3 regions of the Comamonas koreensis genome follow, and region 1 is predicted to be linked to each of the others. Evidence: riboswitches for the same ligand, from Rfam matches in the RefSeq annotation. Region 1 holds a riboswitch; each other region holds the start of a gene.
The links. A riboswitch is a leader RNA that binds a small molecule or an ion and turns the genes downstream of it on or off. The one in region 1 is predicted to bind cobalamin.
Positions count from the first base shown of each region.

Region 2: linked by a shared signal. The riboswitch ahead of F0Q04_RS19165 (TonB-dependent receptor domain-containing protein) and the one ahead of F0Q04_RS13765 (TonB-dependent receptor) in region 1 are both predicted to bind cobalamin.
Region 3: linked by a shared signal. The riboswitch ahead of F0Q04_RS00800 (ABC transporter substrate-binding protein) and the one ahead of F0Q04_RS13765 (TonB-dependent receptor) in region 1 are both predicted to bind cobalamin.

Region 1 covers NZ_CP043575.1:3,035,511-3,041,986, forward strand. Annotated here, with positions in the region: gene F0Q04_RS13760 (ABC transporter substrate-binding protein) at 1-573, opposite strand, end outside; gene F0Q04_RS13765 (TonB-dependent receptor) at 586-2,622, opposite strand; cobalamin riboswitch at 2,862-3,133, opposite strand; gene F0Q04_RS13770 (LysR substrate-binding domain-containing protein) at 3,230-4,174, opposite strand; gene F0Q04_RS13775 (MFS transporter) at 4,357-5,739, opposite strand; gene F0Q04_RS13780 (hydantoinase B/oxoprolinase family protein) at 5,818-6,476, opposite strand, start outside.
Region 2 covers NZ_CP043575.1:4,200,749-4,207,224, reverse strand. Annotated here, with positions in the region: gene fnr (fumarate/nitrate reduction transcriptional regulator Fnr) at 1-115, opposite strand, end outside; gene hemN (oxygen-independent coproporphyrinogen III oxidase) at 267-1,649, shown strand; gene F0Q04_RS19180 (sulfite exporter TauE/SafE family protein) at 1,670-2,491, opposite strand; gene F0Q04_RS19175 (cell division protein ZapA) at 2,941-3,360, opposite strand; gene F0Q04_RS19170 (hypothetical protein) at 3,360-3,575, opposite strand; cobalamin riboswitch at 3,613-3,860, shown strand; gene F0Q04_RS19165 (TonB-dependent receptor domain-containing protein) at 3,944-5,842, shown strand; gene F0Q04_RS19160 (cobyrinate a,c-diamide synthase) at 5,865-6,476, shown strand, end outside.
Region 3 covers NZ_CP043575.1:169,545-176,020, reverse strand. Annotated here, with positions in the region: gene atpG (F0F1 ATP synthase subunit gamma) at 1-181, shown strand, start outside; gene atpD (F0F1 ATP synthase subunit beta) at 216-1,619, shown strand; gene F0Q04_RS00810 (F0F1 ATP synthase subunit epsilon) at 1,691-2,107, shown strand; gene F0Q04_RS00805 (GNAT family N-acetyltransferase) at 2,159-2,707, opposite strand; cobalamin riboswitch at 2,754-2,979, shown strand; gene F0Q04_RS00800 (ABC transporter substrate-binding protein) at 3,240-4,262, shown strand; gene F0Q04_RS00795 (FecCD family ABC transporter permease) at 4,290-5,357, shown strand; gene F0Q04_RS00790 (ABC transporter ATP-binding protein) at 5,354-6,157, shown strand; gene F0Q04_RS00785 (pseudoazurin) at 6,170-6,476, shown strand, end outside.

The DNA of each region.
Region 1 (6,476 bases):
CAGGTCTGCCAAGGTGTCGCCCAGCGCCACACGCTCGCGCTTTTGCACATGGATGCAGGACTCGGACAGCACATAGCTGGCCACGCCATGCTGGGCCAGCAGCTCGGGCGTCACCCCGCCGGGGCGAAAGCCATAGCTCCAGCCGCCAAACACAAAGTCGGCGCGGGCCTCGAGCATGTTTTCCAGGTTCATGTCCTGCGATGACAGCTTGGGCACCTGGGCGAGCTGGGTCATCAGCTCGGGGCTGATTTCCTTGCGCGACGGTATGCCCGAGTAGCCGACCAGCCTGGGCCCCAGGCCCAGAAACAGGAACATCTCGGTGATGTTCACATCGTGCGTGATGGCACGCTGCGGCACCCGGTCATAGCGCTGGGGCTGGCCGCAGACATCGATCTCCAACGGCGCAGCCCGCAGGCCTGCGGGCACTGCTGCCGCTTCGGCCATGGGGATGGCCGCCGCCTGGCTGGGGCGGCTGGGCGGCTGCTGGCCCCCTGGCCGGTCGCAGCCGGTCAGCACCAGGGCAGCAGCTGCCGCCAGGGCACGCAGGGTTTGCCGGGAAGCGCTTGTGGTCATGCTCTACCTTGCTCAGAAACGCAGATGGGCCATTAGCTCAAAGCTGCGGCCATTGCCCATCAGCCATTGCGAGCCGTAGGACGATGCAGCATAGCGTTTGTTGGCCAGATTGCGGCCCACCAGGTTCAAGGTGGTTGTGCGGTTCAGGTTCCAGCCCAGCACCGCATCGGCCACCGTGTAGGCGGGGAGCTGCGCGGTATTGGCATTGCTGGTGTAGCGGCTGGCAACATGGCGCAGGCCCAGCGATGCGCGCCAATCGCCCGTCTGGTAATGGGCCCAGGCATTGGCCGTGTAGCGCGGTACATTGGCCGGCTGGTTGCCAGCGCGGTCAATGGCTGTGGCGCCTTCGAGCAGCTCGTCGAACTGGGCATCCGCATAGCCCAGGTTGCCCTCGAAGCGCCAGGCCTTGGTCGCCCGCCAGCTGCCTGCCAGCTCGATCCCCTTGGACGACTGCTTGCCGCCCTGGATCAACAGCGCTGGCCGGTCCGGATCGCGGGTGATGATGTCCTTCTTGCGGATATCAAAGACCGCCAGGGTCCATTCGCCCTGGCCATTGGGCAGCTGCTGCTTGATGCCCACTTCCACCTGGCGGCCTTTGCTCAATGTAAAGCCGGTTTGCGACTGGGTCAGCGACAGCAGGCTGTTGACCGGGTCATGGCCGGTACTGACCTGGGCATAGAGGCTGGTGTTCTGGTCCAGCTTGTGCGTGAGGCCCAGGCGCCAAGAGGTGCCGCCCAAGGTCTTGTCAAAGCGGGCTTGGCTCAGCAAATCCATGCGGTCAAAATCATAGAGGTCGCGGCGCAGGCCGGCCATCAGCAGCCACTGCTCGCCCAGCTTCCAGGCGTCTTCCAGGTAGAAGGCGTTTTGGCGGATGCGCGAGGTCATGCGCGGCTTGTAAGGGTCTGGGCTGTCCCAGTAGCCACTGGTGCTACCGGTCAGCGGCACATCGGATTCACCGGTATAGGGCGAGCTGTTGAGCGCAGTGAACTTGGCCTGCGACACATCCCAGCCCATCGCTATCTCATGCTGGCCGGGCTTGAAAACGGCGCCTAAGCGGTTGCCGCTTTGCTCCAGGTCGTGGCCGATCTCCAGGTAGTCGTAGCGGTGAACCGTGCGCGTGCTGGCATCGTAGTCATAGCCTTCGATGTTCTTCCAGTGGCGGTCGGCCTTCATATGGTAGGTCTCGTTGCGCAGCACCAGCGCCTCGCTCACATTCCACTCGGCCCTCAATTTGTAGCGCTGGTCCTTGTAGTGGATGTCGCTGTCGAGAAAGTTGAAATTGCGGTCGCCCAGCGCCGCCACCGGCTTGCCATCGACCACCGGGGTGCCAAAGTAGCGCTCGGGCCTTTGGTCGCTGACATCGGCCGTCAGGTCCAGGCGCAGATCGCTGCTCGCCTGCCAGCGGATGGCGCTCATGATCTTCTTGCTGTCGCTGTTTCCCAGTTGGCGCTCGCCATCGGTGCGATCGCCGTAAACATCCAGGCGGTAGCTCAGGCTGTCGCTCAGCGCGCCGGTGCTGCCCAGGCCCGCGCGGGCGGTGCCGTGGGAGCCAGCGCCCAGCAGCACTTCGGTCGATGTACTGCGGCTGGGTTCCTTGCGCACCGCGTTCACCGTGGCGCCCATGGTGCCGCTGCCGTACATCAGCGATGCGGGGCCGCGCAGCACATCAAAGCGCTCATAGCCCCAGCTGGAATTGGGATAGGCCACGGTGCCGGCTGCAACCCCCAGGCTCAGCCCGTCTTCGGCCACGCCGACCGAGTTCACACCGGTAAAGCCCCGGCTGGAGAACGACAGCCCGCCATTGCCAGGCGTGCCATTGGCACTCAGGCCCACGCTGCGGCCCACGGCATCGACCACCTCGTAGTCGGCACGCTCTTGTACCTGCACGGCCGAGACCGAGCTGACACTGGCGGGCAGGTCCTGCAGCGGCACGGCCAGCTTGCTCGCCGAGGTCGACGGCAGCTGGAGCGCATTGGGCTCGCTGCGCTGGTCGCTCACCACCACTTCAGGCAGTGAGGCTTCTTGGGCATGGGCTACTGCGATGCCCAAGGCGGGCAAACACAGAACACAGGAGCTGCCTACCAGGCGCAAGGAGGAAGAGAGCCGCTGGGCGGCCAGGAGCCGGTTTTTCGGAAAAGGAACTGCAGTCATTTGAACAAAAGGCGCTAACTGCCTGATGCGGGGGCTGCACTGCACGCGGTCACCCCCCAAGACGGGGTCGCGCGAAGAACCGCCGTCCACACCCCGCAGACAGTTGAGAGAGCACGTGCTGGCCAGAGGCACAGCGCGCACTGCGACTAGGAACAGGCCGGTCTCCGGGCTTACAGGCGGTGCAGCGCAGGCGCTGACCCGGTAGCCGGTCTTCCCAGGGTGCGGGTGTCTTATTGCCTGGCAGGCGTGGACACTCTCTCAACCCCAGTGACTGGGCCCGCGTGGGAGCGGGCCGCATCGGCTACGTTTCCTGTCTACCGTTGCGGGGGCAGCCAAGGCTTGGGGGAGCGCACTCCCGACCTTGTTCCCGTTTCACTCGCATGCGAGCACCTGTAGATAGGCTTTTTTCAAAGCGCAGCCAGTGTACCAGCCGCAAGCCCGGGCAGTGCCTTTTGGCCATGGCCTGTGTCAGCTGGGCGATACAGCGCATGCCCCAGTGGCTGTATCAGCCCTGCGGCAGCCGCGTCGCATAGCCGATGAAGTCAGTGCTGCGCAGCTGGCCCAGCAGCCACTGCCGAAAGCTGGCCTGGATTGGGCGCTCTCCCCCGCCCCGGCGGGTGTAGAGGTGGAACTTGGGCGTTCTGTCCATCGGCAGTTGGCGCAGCAGCTCGGCCCCAAAGGGTGCGAGCAGCTTGCCGCTGTGGATATAGCTGAGCGCATCGACATAGGACAGCAGGCCCACGCCCTGCCCGCTGAGAACGGCTTGCAGCATCGCATCGTGCGTGTGCAGCAGCATGGGGCTGACATGCTTGCCGCCGGGCTCCAGGCCCAGCATCGCATAAATGTCCTGCCACAGACTGTTGTGCGTCAGCGGCGATATCAGCCGGTGGTGCGGCAAATCCTGCGCTGTCTCCACCGGGTGCTCGGCCAGCAGCTGCGGCGCAGCCACGATCACCTTGAGGTCTTCGAGCAGCGGCGTTTCATCGAGGTGGTCCACACCGCCGTAGCCCCAGACAATGGCTGCATCCAGATCGCCGCTATCGAACGAAGGCAGCTCCACACCGATGGAGATGCGCAGATCGAGCTCCGGGTAATCCTTGGTGAACGAGGGCAGCGAGCGGATCAGGTACTGGGTTGCAAAGTATGGGCTGACCTGGATATGGAACTGCGCAGCCTTGTAGTGGGAGCGCACGGCTTCCAGCCCCTGGCTCAGTGCATCGAGCCCCTGCTCCACATAGTGGTACAAGGTCTGCGCCTCGGCGCTGGCCGCCAGGCCCCGCGCGCCGCGCTCGAAAAGTTGCACATCCAGCGCACTTTCCAATTGCTTGAGTTGCTGGCTGGCGGCCTGTGGCGTCAGGCACAGCTCGTCGGCCGCCTTGCGGATCGAGCCATGGCGGTAGACGGACTCGAACACGCGCAGTGGCTGCAGGGGCGGGAGCTTGTATTTCATGGAGGAGCGCCAGGCCAGGAGAGGCAGAGCCCGGGCTGGCGATGATTATAGGTCGCAGCCCGGCGCCCAGCGGGCCGGCATGCCACCGCTCTTGCCTGCTGCGCCCTGCCCCGCTGATGCATAAAAAAACGCATCCAGAAAGGATGCGTTCGGGCTGGCGCAGCGCTCAGCAGCGCATGGCCTTACTGGACCGGATCACCATGCATCGGCAAACCGGTGCGGTCCCGGCTGCTGACCAGGGCGATGAGGCCAATGATTGCCGCGCCAATGAGGTAGTAGGCAGGCACGACCGGGTTGCCGGTGCGGGCAATCAACCAGGAGTTGATCATCGGCGCGGTGCCGGCAAACATCGCCACAGCCACGTTGTAGCTCAGCGCCATGCCCTTGAAGCGCACGCTGGTGTGGAACATCGAAGGGATGATCGAGTAGATGCTGCCCAGCAGCATGGCCAGACAGAAGTTGAGCACCATCAAGGACAAGATCTTGGCGGCGGTGCTGCCTTCGAGCAGCAGGTGAAAGCAAGGCACGGCCAGTACCGCAATCGCCAGGCTCGCAGCGATCATCATCGTCTTGCGACTGAGCTTGTCGGCCAGCAGGCCCATGATCGGGATCATCACCACCAAAAAGAGCTGCGGGCCCAGCGAGAGCTTGAGGCCGGTGGCCACATCGACATGCAGCGCGCTGACAAAGTAGGTCGGGATATAGGTGACGACGGTGAACAAGGTGACATTGGTCACGATGATGATGCCAGCGGACTGGAACAGCTCTTTCTTGTGCGTGGCGAACAGCACCTTCCAGCTCGCCTGGGCCAGTGCGTCATGCTGCTGCTTCATGGCCATGAAGGTGGGGGTCTCTTCCAGGTACTTGCGGATATAGAGGCCAATGGCGCCCAGCGGCAGCGCAATCAGAAACGGAATGCGCCAGGCCCAGTCCAGGATCTGCTCGGCGCTGAAGAACATCGTCAGAATGGCCGAGACCGAGGCACCGAAGAAAAAGCCCGCCATGCAGCCCACCTCAACCCAGCTGGTGAGCAAGGTGCGGTTGCGGTCGCGGCAGTACTCGGCCACAAAGATGGCCGCGCCACTGGCCTCGCCACCGGCCGACAGCCCCTGCATCAGGCGCAGCACGATCAGGAGCAGCGGCGCGGCAATGCCGATGCTCGCATAGCCGGGCAGCACGCCAATCAAAAAGGTGGAGATCGCCATCATGATGATGGTGATGGTCAGCACCCGCTTTCTGCCGTACTTGTCGCCCAGCGAGCCAAAGAAGATGCCGCCAATGGGCCGGGCAAAAAACGCAATCGCAAAGGCCGCCCAAGATGCGGTGATCTGCATGGTGGGCGAGCTGGTGGCAAAGAACACCTTGCCCAGCACCGCTGCCAGGTAGCCGTAGACCGAGAACTCGAACCACTCGACAAAGCTGCCCACCACCGAGGCCAGCACTACGCGGTTGAGCTCCTTGGACTGCACCGCGCGCGGCGCCGCCGCCGCATGGGGGGATGACCAGTCCGAAAGGCTTGCACTTGGGGGGGCAAAGCCATCTGCCATGGGATTGTGGGTGCGCATCGGGAAGTCCTTGGTGTCCTGCAGGGGGAGAAAAATGGGAAAGGACCAGCGGCTATGCCGCTGGACTTGGGCACGCGATCAGGCCGGGGGCAGCGGCGTGGCCTGGGCGTAATCGGTTTTGGCTTGTTCGGCGCTGATATAGCCATAAGCCACATCGCGCTGCACCAGCGCGGTGGGGCGCAGCGCCGCATCGCCGTTGCCGCCACCGCCGGGCAAGTCCAAAATCAATCGGCGCCCAGCCGGGATCTGCTGCTTGCCCTTGCCGCGCAAGGCGGTGCCGTCGTCCAGCGACACCTTGCCCAGTGCGCCGCTTTGGCCGCCGTTGTGGCCGCGCGCTGCAAAATGCACGCGGTCAAACATGGCGTTCAGGTCAAACTCAAAGCCTTCTGCCGAGCCCACCTCGATGCGCTGGCCCAGGCCGCCCCGCCAGCGGCCGGCGCCGCCCGAGTTGGGCCGCAGCTCCTTGCGCCAGATGATGATGGGGCCGATGCTCTCGGTCACCTCGACCGACATGGCCTGCACGCCACTGGGGAAGGCGGTGGCGCTGAGGCCATCGCTCGAGGGGCGCGCGCCGGTGCCGCCGGTGTTGAACATCAGGATCTCGTGCTGCTGGTTGCGCGTGGCCGGGCTGATGCCCTTGAAGCGCATCTGCAGGTTCCACAGCGAGCTGGCCCCTTCGGCCGGAATCTCACCCTGGCAAATGGGCTGCAGCGCACCCAGCACCACATCGGGGATCA
Region 2 (6,476 bases), 1.2 Mb from region 1:
GGGTGGCGACGATCTCGTCGATGCGCTCCATCTGTTCGGCCGACAGTCCCACGGGCATGCACAGCTCGCGCAAATTGCAGCTGGAGCACGCTACTTTGATGGAGTTGGATGTCATGTATCAATACCCGTGAACAACTATTCAGATAGGAACGACGTTCCTTGGATGGGCCTATTGTGCGTGCTGGCGCCCAGAGGCTTCTTGATGTACATCAAGGACGCGTGGCAGGCCTTGGGGCACATTGGGGCGTCCGCTAGGAAGAAGAACCATGATTTCCCTGACCCCTGAACTGCTGTGCCGTTTTGATGTTCCCGGCCCCCGTTACACCTCGTATCCTACCGCAGACCGATTTGTTGAAGCCTTTGCTGCGAATGAGTACAAGCTGGCGCTGGCGCAACGCGGCACCGGTCTGGCGGGCCGGCTGTCGCCGCTGTCCTTGTATGTGCATGTGCCGTTCTGCGCCTCGCTGTGCTACTACTGCGCCTGCAACAAGATCATCACCAAGCACGCCGAGCGGGCCGACGAATACCTGGATTACCTCGAGCGCGAGCTGGACCTGCAACTGGCCCATGTCAGCGCCCGCCCGACCATCAGCCAACTGCACCTGGGTGGGGGCTCGCCCACCTTCCTGACCGATGCCGGCCTCAGCCGCCTGATGGATATGGTCAAAGAGCGTTTTCATCTGCAGCCCGGTGGCGAGTACGCGATCGAGGTCGACCCGCGCACTGTGAGCGGCGAGCGCCTGCAGCACCTGTACCGGCTCGGCTTCAACCGGCTGAGCTTTGGCGTGCAGGACTTTGACCCGCTGGTGCAACAGGCGGTGCACCGCGAGCAGCCCGCTGACCAGGTGTTTGCCTTGGTCGAGCAGGCGCGCGCTATCGGCTTTGAATCCATCAATATCGATTTGATCTATGGTCTGCCCCAACAAAGCCCGGCCAGCTTTGTGCGCACCATGGAGCAGGTCAACGCGCTGCGGCCCGACCGCATTGCGCTGTATGCCTATGCGCACCTGCCCGAGCGCTTCAAGCCCCAGCGCCGCATCCAGGCCCAGGACCTGCCCAGCCCCGCCGACAAGCTGGCGATGCTGGCCCAGGCCCTGGCGGCGCTGGAAGCCGCCGGTTATGTGTATGTGGGCATGGACCATTTCGCCTTGCCCGACGATGCCTTGGCGGTGGCCAAGCGCCAGGGCCGCCTGCACCGCAACTTTCAGGGCTACAGCACCCAGCCCGATTGCGATCTGATGGCGCTGGGCGTGTCAGCCATCGGACGCATTGGCGCCACCTACAGCCAAAATGCCAAGACCCTGGAGGAGTACTACGACCTGATCGACCAGGGCCAGATTCCCGTGGTGCGTGGGCTGGCACTGACGCGCGACGACCTGCTGCGCCGCACGGTGATCATGGGCCTGATGTGCCAGGGGTGCCTGGCCATTGAATCGCTGGAGCAGGCCTGGCTGATTGATTTTGCGCAGTACTTTGCCGCCGAGCTGGCCCAGCTGCGTGAGCTGCAGGAGCAGGGCCTGGTGCAGCTGAGCGACGAATCGATCAATGTGACCGAGCTGGGCTGGTACTTTGTGCGTGGCGTCGCCATGGTGTTTGACAAGAACCTGCAGGCCGACCGCAACCGGGCGCGCTTCTCGCGGATTATCTGAGGGCAGGGCGTGGGCAGGCCTCAGCCCTGCCAGGCCGCCAGGCTCTTGTAGAGCATGTAGAGCGCCAGGCACAGCAAGATGCCGCCAAAGATCTTCTTGAGCTGGCCCACCGGCAGCCGGTGCGCGGCGCGGGCGCCCAGCGGCGCGGTCAGCACGCTGCAGGTGGCAATGGCGGCCAGGCCGGGCAGCCAGATATAACCCAGCGAATGCGGTGGCAGCCCCTGCAGGTGCAGGCCGGCCACCATGAAGCCGATGACATTGGTGACCGCAATCGGAAAGCCCAGCGCCGAGCTCGTGGCTACCGCGTTGTGCATCGGCACGCTGCACCAAGTCATGAAAGGCACGCTGATGAAGGCGCCGCCCGCGCCCACCAGGCCCGAGAGGCAGCCGATCACGCCACCCGCAGCCAGCTGGCCGGCCGTGCCCGGCATGGCGCGCATGGCCTGGCTGTTGGGCTTGCGGAACATGCGCAGTGCCGAGTAGCCAATGAACAGGCCAAAAAACAAACCCAGGTAGCTGCCCTTGAGCACCGCAAAAATACCCAGGCTGGCCAGCAGGCCGCCCAGCACAATGCCCGGGGCCAGGCGTTTGACAAGGTCCCAGCGCACCGCGCCATGCTGGTGGTGGGCGCGCACGCTGGACATCGAGGTGAAGACGATGGTCGCCATCGAGGTGGCAATCGCCATCTTGATCGCCAGCTCCGGCGCCACGCCCTGGGTGCCCAGGATGTAGGTGATGAAGGGCACCAGCACCATGCCGCCGCCAATGCCCAGCAGGCCCGCCAGAAAACCGCCGATCAGGCCCAGAAACGACAGCGGCAGCAAAACAAGAGGATCAGTCATGGCGCGCAGTAAAAAGGCCACCTGAAACAGGTGGCCTGAAACCCCGCTGTCGCGGAGAGGAGAAGACAGGTTGGGCGGAGCCTGCCCGAAAAAATCAGGTGTTCGCAGCGGATCCACTGGACCGTCATCCTGAACCGGGGGTTCAGGTGGGCGAGGGCAACCTATCGTTGGGTTCATCTGACGCGAGACGATCACGCTCAATAGGTAATGTACCAAGCCCGTGCTCGTAGAGCATTGGTTCAAGGAACTATAAAGTCCAGCAGGGCTGCGAACGCTTTCATTGTAATCGCTCGCGCCTGCCGCACCCACCAAAACTGCAATTCAATGTGCCTGGATTGGTCAAAAAAGATAGCTGGTTAGCCAGATTGAGCAATGGGTGGCGTGATATTTTGCAGCCAGGCATTGCATGGCGCGGCAATCTGGTGTTGGCGCCTGCTCGCGGCAGTGCCTCAAGCGCTGGTGCCCAGGGTGTCGGCCGGTTGCGCGGGGGCCGGCGCCAGCGCCGCGTCCAGCCGTTGCATCACCGACTGCACACGGGGCGCATCCCAGTCCAGGCTCGCCTGGTCCCCAGGGGCGGTCTGGGCCTGGACCTCAACCATCGCGGCAGACTGCGCAGCAGCTTGCGCCTGCAGGGCGTCTGCGGTCTGGCTGAGCTGGCTGTTTTGCACTTGCAAATCAAGCAGGTCAAAAGCGACATTGAGGGCCGCCAGCACAGCGATGCGCTCGCGGCCACGGATCTTGCCCGCGTCGCGGATGCCGCTCATGGCCTCATCGACATGCTTGACGGCAGCCAGCAGACGTGCTTCCTGGCCTTCGGGGCAGCCCAGCATATAGCTTTGCTGCATGATGTGTACTTCCAGCTGTTTCATCATTCGTCCTGGTCAAAGGTCTTGGGCAGGCGTTCGATCAGTGCATCCACGCGGGCGCGGGCCGCTGTCAGGCGCGATTGGAGGGAGTCGCGCTCCTGGGTCAGGGTGGTGACTTGCTCTTGCAATTGGGCGTGGGCGCGTTGCAAAGCCTCATGACGGCTCAGCAGTGCCTCCACCCGCTCAAGCATCAGATCCATAGAAGGCGTAGTGGCCATAGAGAGACAGTCTTCTTAAGTGCGCAATGGGTTTAACGCTAAAATTGTACCCGTTGGTGCTCGCCCCAGTGGTTCACATGGGGGCAGTTCAACGGGAAGCAGGAGCGCCGCTTGTGCCCTACAAGCCTTACGCAACCTGCGCTGCCCCCGCAACGGTAAGCGATGGTTGGCTTTTGCGCCATCCACAGCCACCACTATGCCACTGAATACCTTGAACAAGTGTTTGGGAAGGCGTGTGCTGTGTCATCGCCAGCCCGGATACCGGCCAACAATAGTGGAGGCGCGTGGCTGAGGCCTTGCCGCGGCTTCCGTGTTCCCCATTGCCGGCGGGGAGGCTGGCGCGGGGTGGTTCATCACCAACTCAGTGCATGTTTTCCTCTGCTTTTTCGACACGCCCCTGCGCGCGTCCCGCGCTTGCGCCCCGCTCGCGCACCCTCCATACCCCCCGTTTTTTGGCCTTGGCCATCGCAGCGGCGCTGCCCCTGTTTGCGCTGCCAGCACAGGCGCAGCAGGCCCCAGCCGCCCTGGAAACAGAGGGTAAAAACCTGCAAGAGATGGTGGTGACCGCCAACCGCATCGAGCAGCCGCTGTCCGATCTGGTGGCCGACATGTCCATCATCGATGCGCAGACCATCGAGCGCCAGGGCCCGGGCAGCGTGGCCGATGTGCTGGCGCGCGTGCCGGGCATCCAGATTTCGCGCAACGGCGGGCCGGGCACGACGACCAGCGTGTTCATGCGCGGCGCCGATTCGCGCTTTACCGCTGTCTATGTTGATGGCGTGCGCATGGATTCGCAATCGACCGGCGGCGCCTCCTGGCAATCGATTCCGCTGGCGCTGATCGATCGCATCGAAGTGCTGCGCGGCCCGGCCGCTGCCGTCTACGGCTCGGACGCGATGGGCGGCGTAGTGCAGATCTTCACCAAGAAAGGTGAGGGCACGCCCCAGCCCTATGTCGGCCTGGGCTTTGGCAACCGGGGCACGTTCACGGCCGAGGCCGGTATCTCCGGCAGCGCCGACGGCTGGGATTACGCGCTGGGTCTGAACCGCTCGCAGACCGATGGCTTCAATGCCCGCACCGTGGCCACCGCCAACCCAGACAAGGACGACTACCGCAGCAATGCGGTCAGCGGCCGCCTGGGCTACCAGCTCAACGGCCAGCACCGGCTCGAAGCCACCTTGCTGGCCAGCGATGTGAACTCGGGCTACGACAGCAGCCTGACCGAGGACGACCGCAGCCTCAACAAGATGTATGCGCTGGGCCTGAACTGGCAGGCGCAGTGGACCGAGCACTACAGTACCAAGCTGCAGTTCAGCCAGTCGCGCGACTATTACGAGACCCGGCCCTCGCCCTACCAGACGGACACGCGCCTGCATAACTACCTGTTCCAAAATACCTGGCGCCTGGGCGTCCACACCTTGACGGCCGCACTGGAGCGGCGTGACGACGCGCTGACGAATGGCGGCATTGACCGCGACCGCCACCAGAATGCGCTGGCGCTGGGCTATGGCCTGAACACCGGCCCGCACACGGTGCAGCTGAACCTGCGCCGGGATGACGACAGCGAGTTCGGCGGCAAGACCACCGGCAGCGCTGCCTATGGCTATGCCTTTGCAACCAACTGGCGCGCCACCGCGACAGTGGGCACGGCCTTTCGCGCGCCCACGCTCTACCAGCGCTTTAGCGAATACGGCGACGCATCGCTGCAGCCCGAGAAAAGCCGCAATGCCGAGCTGGGCCTGCGCTGGGCGCAGGGTGCCGACAGCTTCTCGGCCACGGCCTACCGCAACCGGGTCACCAACCTGATCAACTTCTCGTCGCCCGGCAGTTGCGACAGCGAATTCGGCTGCTATGCCAATGTGGGCAAGGCACGCCTGGAAGGCATTACCTTGGCGGCCACGACCAAGCTGGGCGCGTTCAACCTGCATGGTTCGGTCGACTTCCAGAACCCGCGCGATACCGAAAACGACAAGCTGCTGGCGCGCCGCGCCAAGCGCTATGCCACCCTGGGCGCCGAGACGCGTGCAGCCGGTTGGACCTGGGCGGCCGACCTGCAGACCAGCGCCAAGCGCTTTGACAATGCCGCCAACACCAATGTGCTGGGCGGCTACACCTTGTTCAACCTGTCGGCGCAGACCGAGGTGGCCAAGGATGTGAACCTGATCGCCCGTATCAACAACCTGGCCGACAAGCGCTACCAGACCGCACGCACCTATGCCACCGAAGGTCGCAGCGTGTATGTGGGTGTGAAGTGGATGCCGCGCTGAGCGCAGAGGGGATAAGCCAGCCATGACAGAGACGACGGTTCAGGACCGCCCAACGGCCGCTTGCGTGGCACTGCTGATTGCGGCGCCCGCATCGGGCCAGGGCAAGACCACGGTGACGGCAGCCTTGGCGCGCCTGCATGCCCGCCAGGGCCGGCGGGTCCAGGTGTTCAAATGCGGCCCGGATTTTCTCGATCCGCAGTGGCTGCGCCTGGCCAGCGGCCAGCCCGTGCATGCGCTGGATCGCTGGATGAACGGTGAAGTGGATGTGCGCGCACGCCTGTTTCAGGCCGCGCAAAGCAACGATGTGCTGCTGATCGAAGGCGTGATGGGCCTGTTCGATGGTGCCAACAGCGCGGCCGAGCTGGCCAAGTCGCTGGGCATCTCCGCTGTGGTGGTGGTCGATGCATCGGCCATGGCCGCTACCTTTGGCGCCATTGCCCATGGCCTGCAGCACTATGACCCAGGCCTGCAGCTGGCCGGTGTGCTGGCCAACCGCGTGGCCACTGCCCACCATGGTGAGCTGCTGCGCAGCGGCCTGCGCGACCCGGCACTGTGGCTGGGCGCGATGCACCAGGTGAGCCTCGATGCTGCGAAACCGCGCGCCAACCTGCTGCCCGAGCGCCACCTGGGCCTG
Region 3 (6,476 bases), 2.4 Mb from region 1:
CTATTCGGCCGTTGCAGACAACATGGCTTCCGAGCAGTCTGCGCGCATGGTGGCCATGAAGGCCGCTACCGACAACGCCGGCAACGTCATCAACGAGTTGAAGCTGATCTACAACAAGACGCGTCAGGCTGCGATTACGACCGAGTTGTCGGAAATCGTCGCAGGCGCCGCGGCTGTGTAATACAGCTCGACTGAAATCAATATTGGAGCAACAAATGGCTCAAGTACAAGGCAAGATTGTTCAATGTATCGGTGCGGTGGTGGACGTTGAGTTCCCCCACGGCAGCGTGCCTAACGTGTATGACGCACTGAAGCTCGAAGGCACTGCCCTGACGCTGGAAGTGCAGCAGCAGCTGGGCGACGGCGTGGTGCGTACCATTGCGCTGGGCTCGTCGGACGGTATCAAGCGTGGCCTGATGGTCACCAACACCGGCAAGGCGATCACCGTGCCCGTGGGCAAGGCAACCCTTGGCCGCATCATGGACGTGCTGGGTAACCCCATCGACGAACGCGGTCCTGTGGACCAGACCTTGACCGCTTCCATCCACCGCAAGGCGCCCGCTTATGACGAGCTGGCCCCTGCACAGGAACTGCTGGAAACCGGCATCAAGGTGATTGACCTGGTGTGCCCGTTCGCCAAGGGCGGTAAGGTCGGTCTGTTCGGTGGTGCCGGTGTGGGCAAGACCGTGAACATGATGGAGCTCATCAACAACATCGCCAAGGCGCACAGCGGTCTGTCCGTGTTCGCCGGCGTGGGTGAGCGTACCCGTGAAGGTAACGACTTCTACCACGAAATGTCGGACGCCGGTGTGGTGAACCAGGAGTCGCTCAACGACTCGAAGGTTGCCATGGTGTACGGCCAGATGAACGAGCCACCAGGAAACCGTCTGCGCGTGGCGCTGACCGGCCTGACCATGGCTGAAGCGTTCCGTGACGAAGGCAAGGACGTGCTGTTCTTCGTGGACAACATCTACCGCTACACGCTGGCCGGTACCGAAGTGTCCGCACTGCTGGGCCGTATGCCTTCGGCCGTGGGCTACCAGCCTACGCTGGCCGAAGAAATGGGCCGTCTGCAAGAGCGTATCACCTCGACCAAGGTGGGTTCGATCACCTCGATCCAGGCCGTGTACGTGCCAGCGGACGATTACACCGATCCATCGCCAGCAACGACCTTCGCCCACTTGGACTCCACCGTGGCGCTGTCGCGTGACATTGCTTCGCTGGGTATCTACCCTGCGGTGGACCCCCTGGCGTCGACCAGCCGCCAGCTGGACCCCCAAGTGGTCGGTGAAGAGCACTACTCGGTCGCCCGCCAAGTGCAGGGTACCCTGCAGCGCTACACCGAACTGCGCGACATCATTGCGATTCTGGGTATGGACGAACTGGCTCCCGAAGACAAGCTCGTCGTGGCCCGCGCTCGCAAGATCCAGCGTTTCCTGTCGCAGCCTTTCCACGTTGCTGAAGTGTTCACGGGCGCTCCAGGCAAGTACGTGCCGCTGTCGGAAACCATCCGCGGCTTCAAGATGATCGTCAACGGCGAGTGCGACCACCTGCCCGAGCAAGCCTTCTACATGGTTGGCACGATCGACGAAGCCATCGAGAAGGCGAAGAAGATCTAAGCTTTGCAGAACGGGCTGCCGCACGCAGCCCTGCTCGCAAACTAGTTTCTTTTTCACTCTGAGGATCAAAGATGAACACCTTCCACGTTGATGTGGTCAGTGCTGAAGAATCCATCTTCTCCGGCGAAGCCCGCTTTGTGGCTTTGCCTGGTGAAATGGGCGAACTCGGTATCTACGCCCGCCACACGCCGTTGATCACCCGCATCAAGCCGGGTTCGGTGCGCATTGAGAAGGCCGACGGCGGCGAAGAGTTCATCTTCGTGGCTGGTGGCATTCTCGAAGTGCAACCCGACTGCGTGACCGTGCTGTCCGACACCGCTGTGCGCGGCAAGGACCTGGACGAGCAAAAAGCGGTTGAAGCCAAGCAAAAGGCTGAAGAAGCCCTCAAGAACGCCAAGGGCGAGCTTGACCTGGCCAAGGCCCAATCCGAGCTGTCCGTCATGGCCGCCCAGATTGCCGCCCTGCAAAAATACCGCAAGAAGCGCTGATCCGCTGTTTGCGCAACTGCCACAGGAAAACCACCGCATGCGGTGGTTTTTTTACGCCCGTACCGGATGCGTCGGAGCAGGCCCCGTCTGCAGCACCTGCTGCATATGGATGGTTTGCCACAGCGGGTCGGCATCCTGGTGCAGGGTGATAAAACCCTGGCGCTGCCAGAAGGTTTGCGCGCCTGGCAAAAAAGGATGCGTGTGCAGGTAGAGCCGCTGCACACCCTGCTGCAGCGCCCGCTGACGCAGCTGCGCGAACAGCACGCCAGCCAGGCCTTGCCGGCGCCAGGCCGGGTCCACATACAAGCGCACCACCTCGGCGGTGCCTGCACTGGGCACGGTCAGATGGGCAAAGCGCCCGTCATAGGCGCGGTAGGCAATGCTGCCGATGACGCGGTCGCCCTGCCAGGCCGCCAGCATGCAGCCGCCGGGCGATGCGTAGACCGAGGCAAAGTCGCGCAGGTCGGCCTGCGGCGTGTTGGTATCGACCCGATCGCCAAACATGGTTTGGCGCGCCGCCTGCAAAAAGGCCGCCACCGGCGCGAGATGTTCAACGCGGCGGATGCCGTATGCGCTGGGTGTAGTGGGTGGGTGGTTCATGGCCATCAAACGGCCTGCAGCTTAGCATGCAGGCCCTGTAAATCGGCTACAGTACAGCCACTTTGGTTTCGCAAGAACATGCGCACGGCAGGGTGCCGGGGCATGAGGGAATCCAGGGAGCGCGAGCCGGCAGCCAGCGCCCCAAACGGAACTGCCCCCGCAACTGTAGGCCACGAGCAGGCCATCCATGCGCCACTGAACTGCGGTTCGGGAAGGCGATGGTCTGCGCAGACCGGCCAGTCAGGAGACCTGCCAAGGTCATGCATTCACAACCCACTGGCAAGCCCCTGGTTTGCACAGAGAAACAGGCATGCCACCGGTTTGCGCGCTGCAAGGCGAACATCGCAAACACCGGTGATGCAAACCCATTCATGGCGGATGTGCGTGTGTTTTGATCATGACCGGCGGGGTGTCCGGGCGGTGAGCAGCGTCTCGTCTGCGCAAGCCTGTCCTGGCTCCACCGGGCAGCGCCCCGCACCGGATCGGCTCGCACGGCCCGCATGCCCAGCCTCTACCTAGAGAGACGATTCCGATGCCTGTTCGCCGTTTTGCGCTGCCTGCCCTGTTGGCTACCTGTGTATTCACCTCGCTGTCCGCCTGGGCTGCCCCTTATCCGATGCAGCTGCACAACTGCGGCTACGCGGTGTCCCTCAAGCAGGCGCCCGCCTCGGTCGTCACCATCGGCCAGGCCGGCACCGAGATGCTGTATGCGCTGGGTCTGGGCGACAAGCTGGTGGGCACCTCGCTGTGGTTCAACGCCGTGCTGCCCCAGTTCAAGGCGATCAATGACAAGGTGCCACGCCTTGCGGACAACGACCCGAGCTTCGAGTCGGTGATCGGCAAGCGCCCGGCACTGGTGGTGTCGCAGTTCGAGTGGATGGTCGGCAAGGACGGCGTCGTGGGCACGCGCGAGCAGTTCCATGACCTGGGCATTGCCACCTATGCGATGCCCTCCGACTGTGAAGGCAAGAACAACCTCAAGGGCGCCGATGGCACCCGCACCGCGGCCTACGATGTGCAGGCGCTCTACAAGAGCATCACGCAACTGGCGCAGCTCTTTGATGTGCAGCCCCAGGGCGAGCGCCTGGTCAAGGACCTGCGCGAGCGCCAGGCCAAAGCGGTCGCCAAGGTCCAGGCGGCGCAGCAGCCGAACCTCTCGGCTGCGCTGTGGTTCTCCAGCGCCGATCTGGCCATCGACCCGTATATGGCTGGTAAGAATGGCGTTGCCGGCTACATGCTGCAGACCTTGGGCCTGCGCAATATCGTCGACTCGTCCGAAGAATGGCCCACCGTGGGCTGGGAGACGATTGCCAAGGCCAACCCCTCGGTCCTGGTGATCGCCCGCATGGACCGCCGCCGCTTCCCTGCGGACGACTACCAAAAGAAGCTGGAGTTTCTGAAGATGGACCCGGTCACCCAGCACATGGATGCGGTCAAGAACAACCGCATCGTCATTGTTGATGCCGATGCGCTGCAAGGCTCGATCCGCCTGGTCGATGGCATGGAGCAGATCAGCGATGCGGTACGCAAGCTCGGCCCAGCGGCCGCGCGTTGATCAGCCGCTGATGCAAGGCTCTGCATAATGGTGGCAACGGCATCAGCGCGCCCATCGGCGCTGCGCAGGCCGCTGCATGGGGCCGCCTGGTGCCTGGGCGCGGCACTGGCGATGCTGCTGAGCGTGGCGCTGGGCATCGCCATTGGCGAGACGGCGCTGTCGCCCAGCCTGGTGCTGCAGGTGCTGGCCAACAAGCTGGCCGGTGCCCACTACGCCATCGATCCCATCAGCCAGGGCATTGTCTGGAACTACCGCCTGCCCCGCGCGCTGGTGGCGGCCAGCTGCGGCGCGGGCCTGGCGGTCTCGGGCGTCATTTTGCAATCGCTGCTGCGCAATGCGCTGGCCGAACCCTATTTGCTCGGCATCTCTGCCGGGGCCTCCACCGGCGCAGTGCTGGTGACCGTCGTGGGCATCGGCGCGGGCGCCATCTCGATGACCGTGGGCGCCTTTTTTGGCGCGCTCTGCGCATTTGCACTGGTCGCCCTGCTGGCCCACGCCGCCGGCAGCGGCGGGCTGCGCAACAGCGGCCAGATTGTGCTGGCCGGCATTGCGGGCTCGCAGCTGTTCAATGCGCTGACCTCGCTCATCATCACCAAGTCGGGCAGTGCCGAGCAGGCCCGGGGCATCATGTTCTGGCTGCTGGGCAGCCTGAGCGGCGTGCGCTGGCCCGATACCGTGCTCACCGCCTGCATCGCGATCACCGGTTTGCTGCTGTGCCTGCTGCATACGCGCGCGCTCGATGCCTTCACCTTTGGCAGCGAATCGGCGGCCGCGCTGGGCGTGCCGGTGCGCCGTGTGCAACTGGTGCTGCTGCTGGCCGCGGCGCTGATGACGGCCGTCATGGTCTCCATCGTTGGCGCGATCGGCTTTGTCGGCCTGGTGATTCCACATGCCGCGCGCATGCTGGTCGGCGTCAGCCACCGGCGACTGGTGCCTGCCAGCGCGATGATGGGCGCGGTGTTTCTGATCGCCGCCGATGTGCTCTCGCGCACCCTGATCCGGGGCCAGGTGCTGCCCATTGGCGTCATCACCGCCCTGGTCGGGGCGCCGGTGTTTGCCGTCATCCTGCTCCAAAGCCAGCGGAGGCGCGGATGACGGCGGCACCTCTGGTCTCGGCGGATCAACCCGTGTTGCAGGCCTGTGCTCTGGGCCTGCGCCTGCAGGGCCGGCCGGTTGTCGAGCAGCTCAGCCTGCCGGTGCAGCGCCACGAAATGCTGGGGCTGATCGGCCCCAACGGCTCGGGCAAATCCAGCCTGCTGCGCTTGCTCGCCGGTGTGATCCGGCCCAACGAGGGCCAGGTGCTGCTGCAGGGTCAGCCGCTGCACAAGAGGGGGCGCCGCGCCATTGCGCGCGAGCTGGCCCTGGTGGCGCAGATGGCCGAGACGCACGATGCCATCAGCGTCGAAGACGCGGTGGCGCTGGGGCGCACGCCCTGGCTGTCGGCGCTGCAGCCTTTTGCCGCGCAGGACTGGGAGGCCGTGCAGCAGGCCCTGGATGCCGTGGGCATGGCGGACCGCCGCCACAGCGCCTGGCACAGCCTCTCGGGCGGCGAGCGCCAGCGTGTGCACATCGCACGCGCGCTGGCGCAGCAGCCCGGTGTGCTGCTGCTCGATGAGCCCTGCAACCACCTCGATATCCACCAGCAGCTGTCGCTGATGGCCTTGATCCGCGCCTTGCCCGTCACCAAGGTCGTGGCCCTGCATGACCTGAACCAGGCGCTGGCCTGCGACCGGCTGGCCGTCATGCAGCAAGGCCGGCTCGTTGCGCTGGGCAGGCCCGAGCAGGTGCTCGATGCCGCGCTGCTGGCGCAAGTTTTTCGCGTCGAGGCCAGCGCGCTGGTCGACCCCTGGGACGGCAGCCGCGTGCTGCGTTTTCGCCCGCTTTCTTCTTCCTGACTGTGAGCCGATATGCCCACCCTGAACCACCGAATCTGGCTACCTGTTGTGTTGAGCAGCTTGCTGTGCAGCCAGGCGGGCGCAGAGACTTTTGAAGTCAAGATGCGCAACCGCAGCGCCACCGGCGCAATGACCTATGAGCCCGAGTTTTTGCAGATCAAGCCGGGCGACAAGGTCAAGTTCCTGGCTAGCAGCAGCGGTCACGATGCGGTCAGCATCCCGGGCATGGCGCCCGCCGGTGCCAAGCCCTTCAAGGGCAAGATCAACGAGGAGATCGAGGTCAGCTTTGATGCCGCAGGTTTGTATGGCGTGCAGTGCC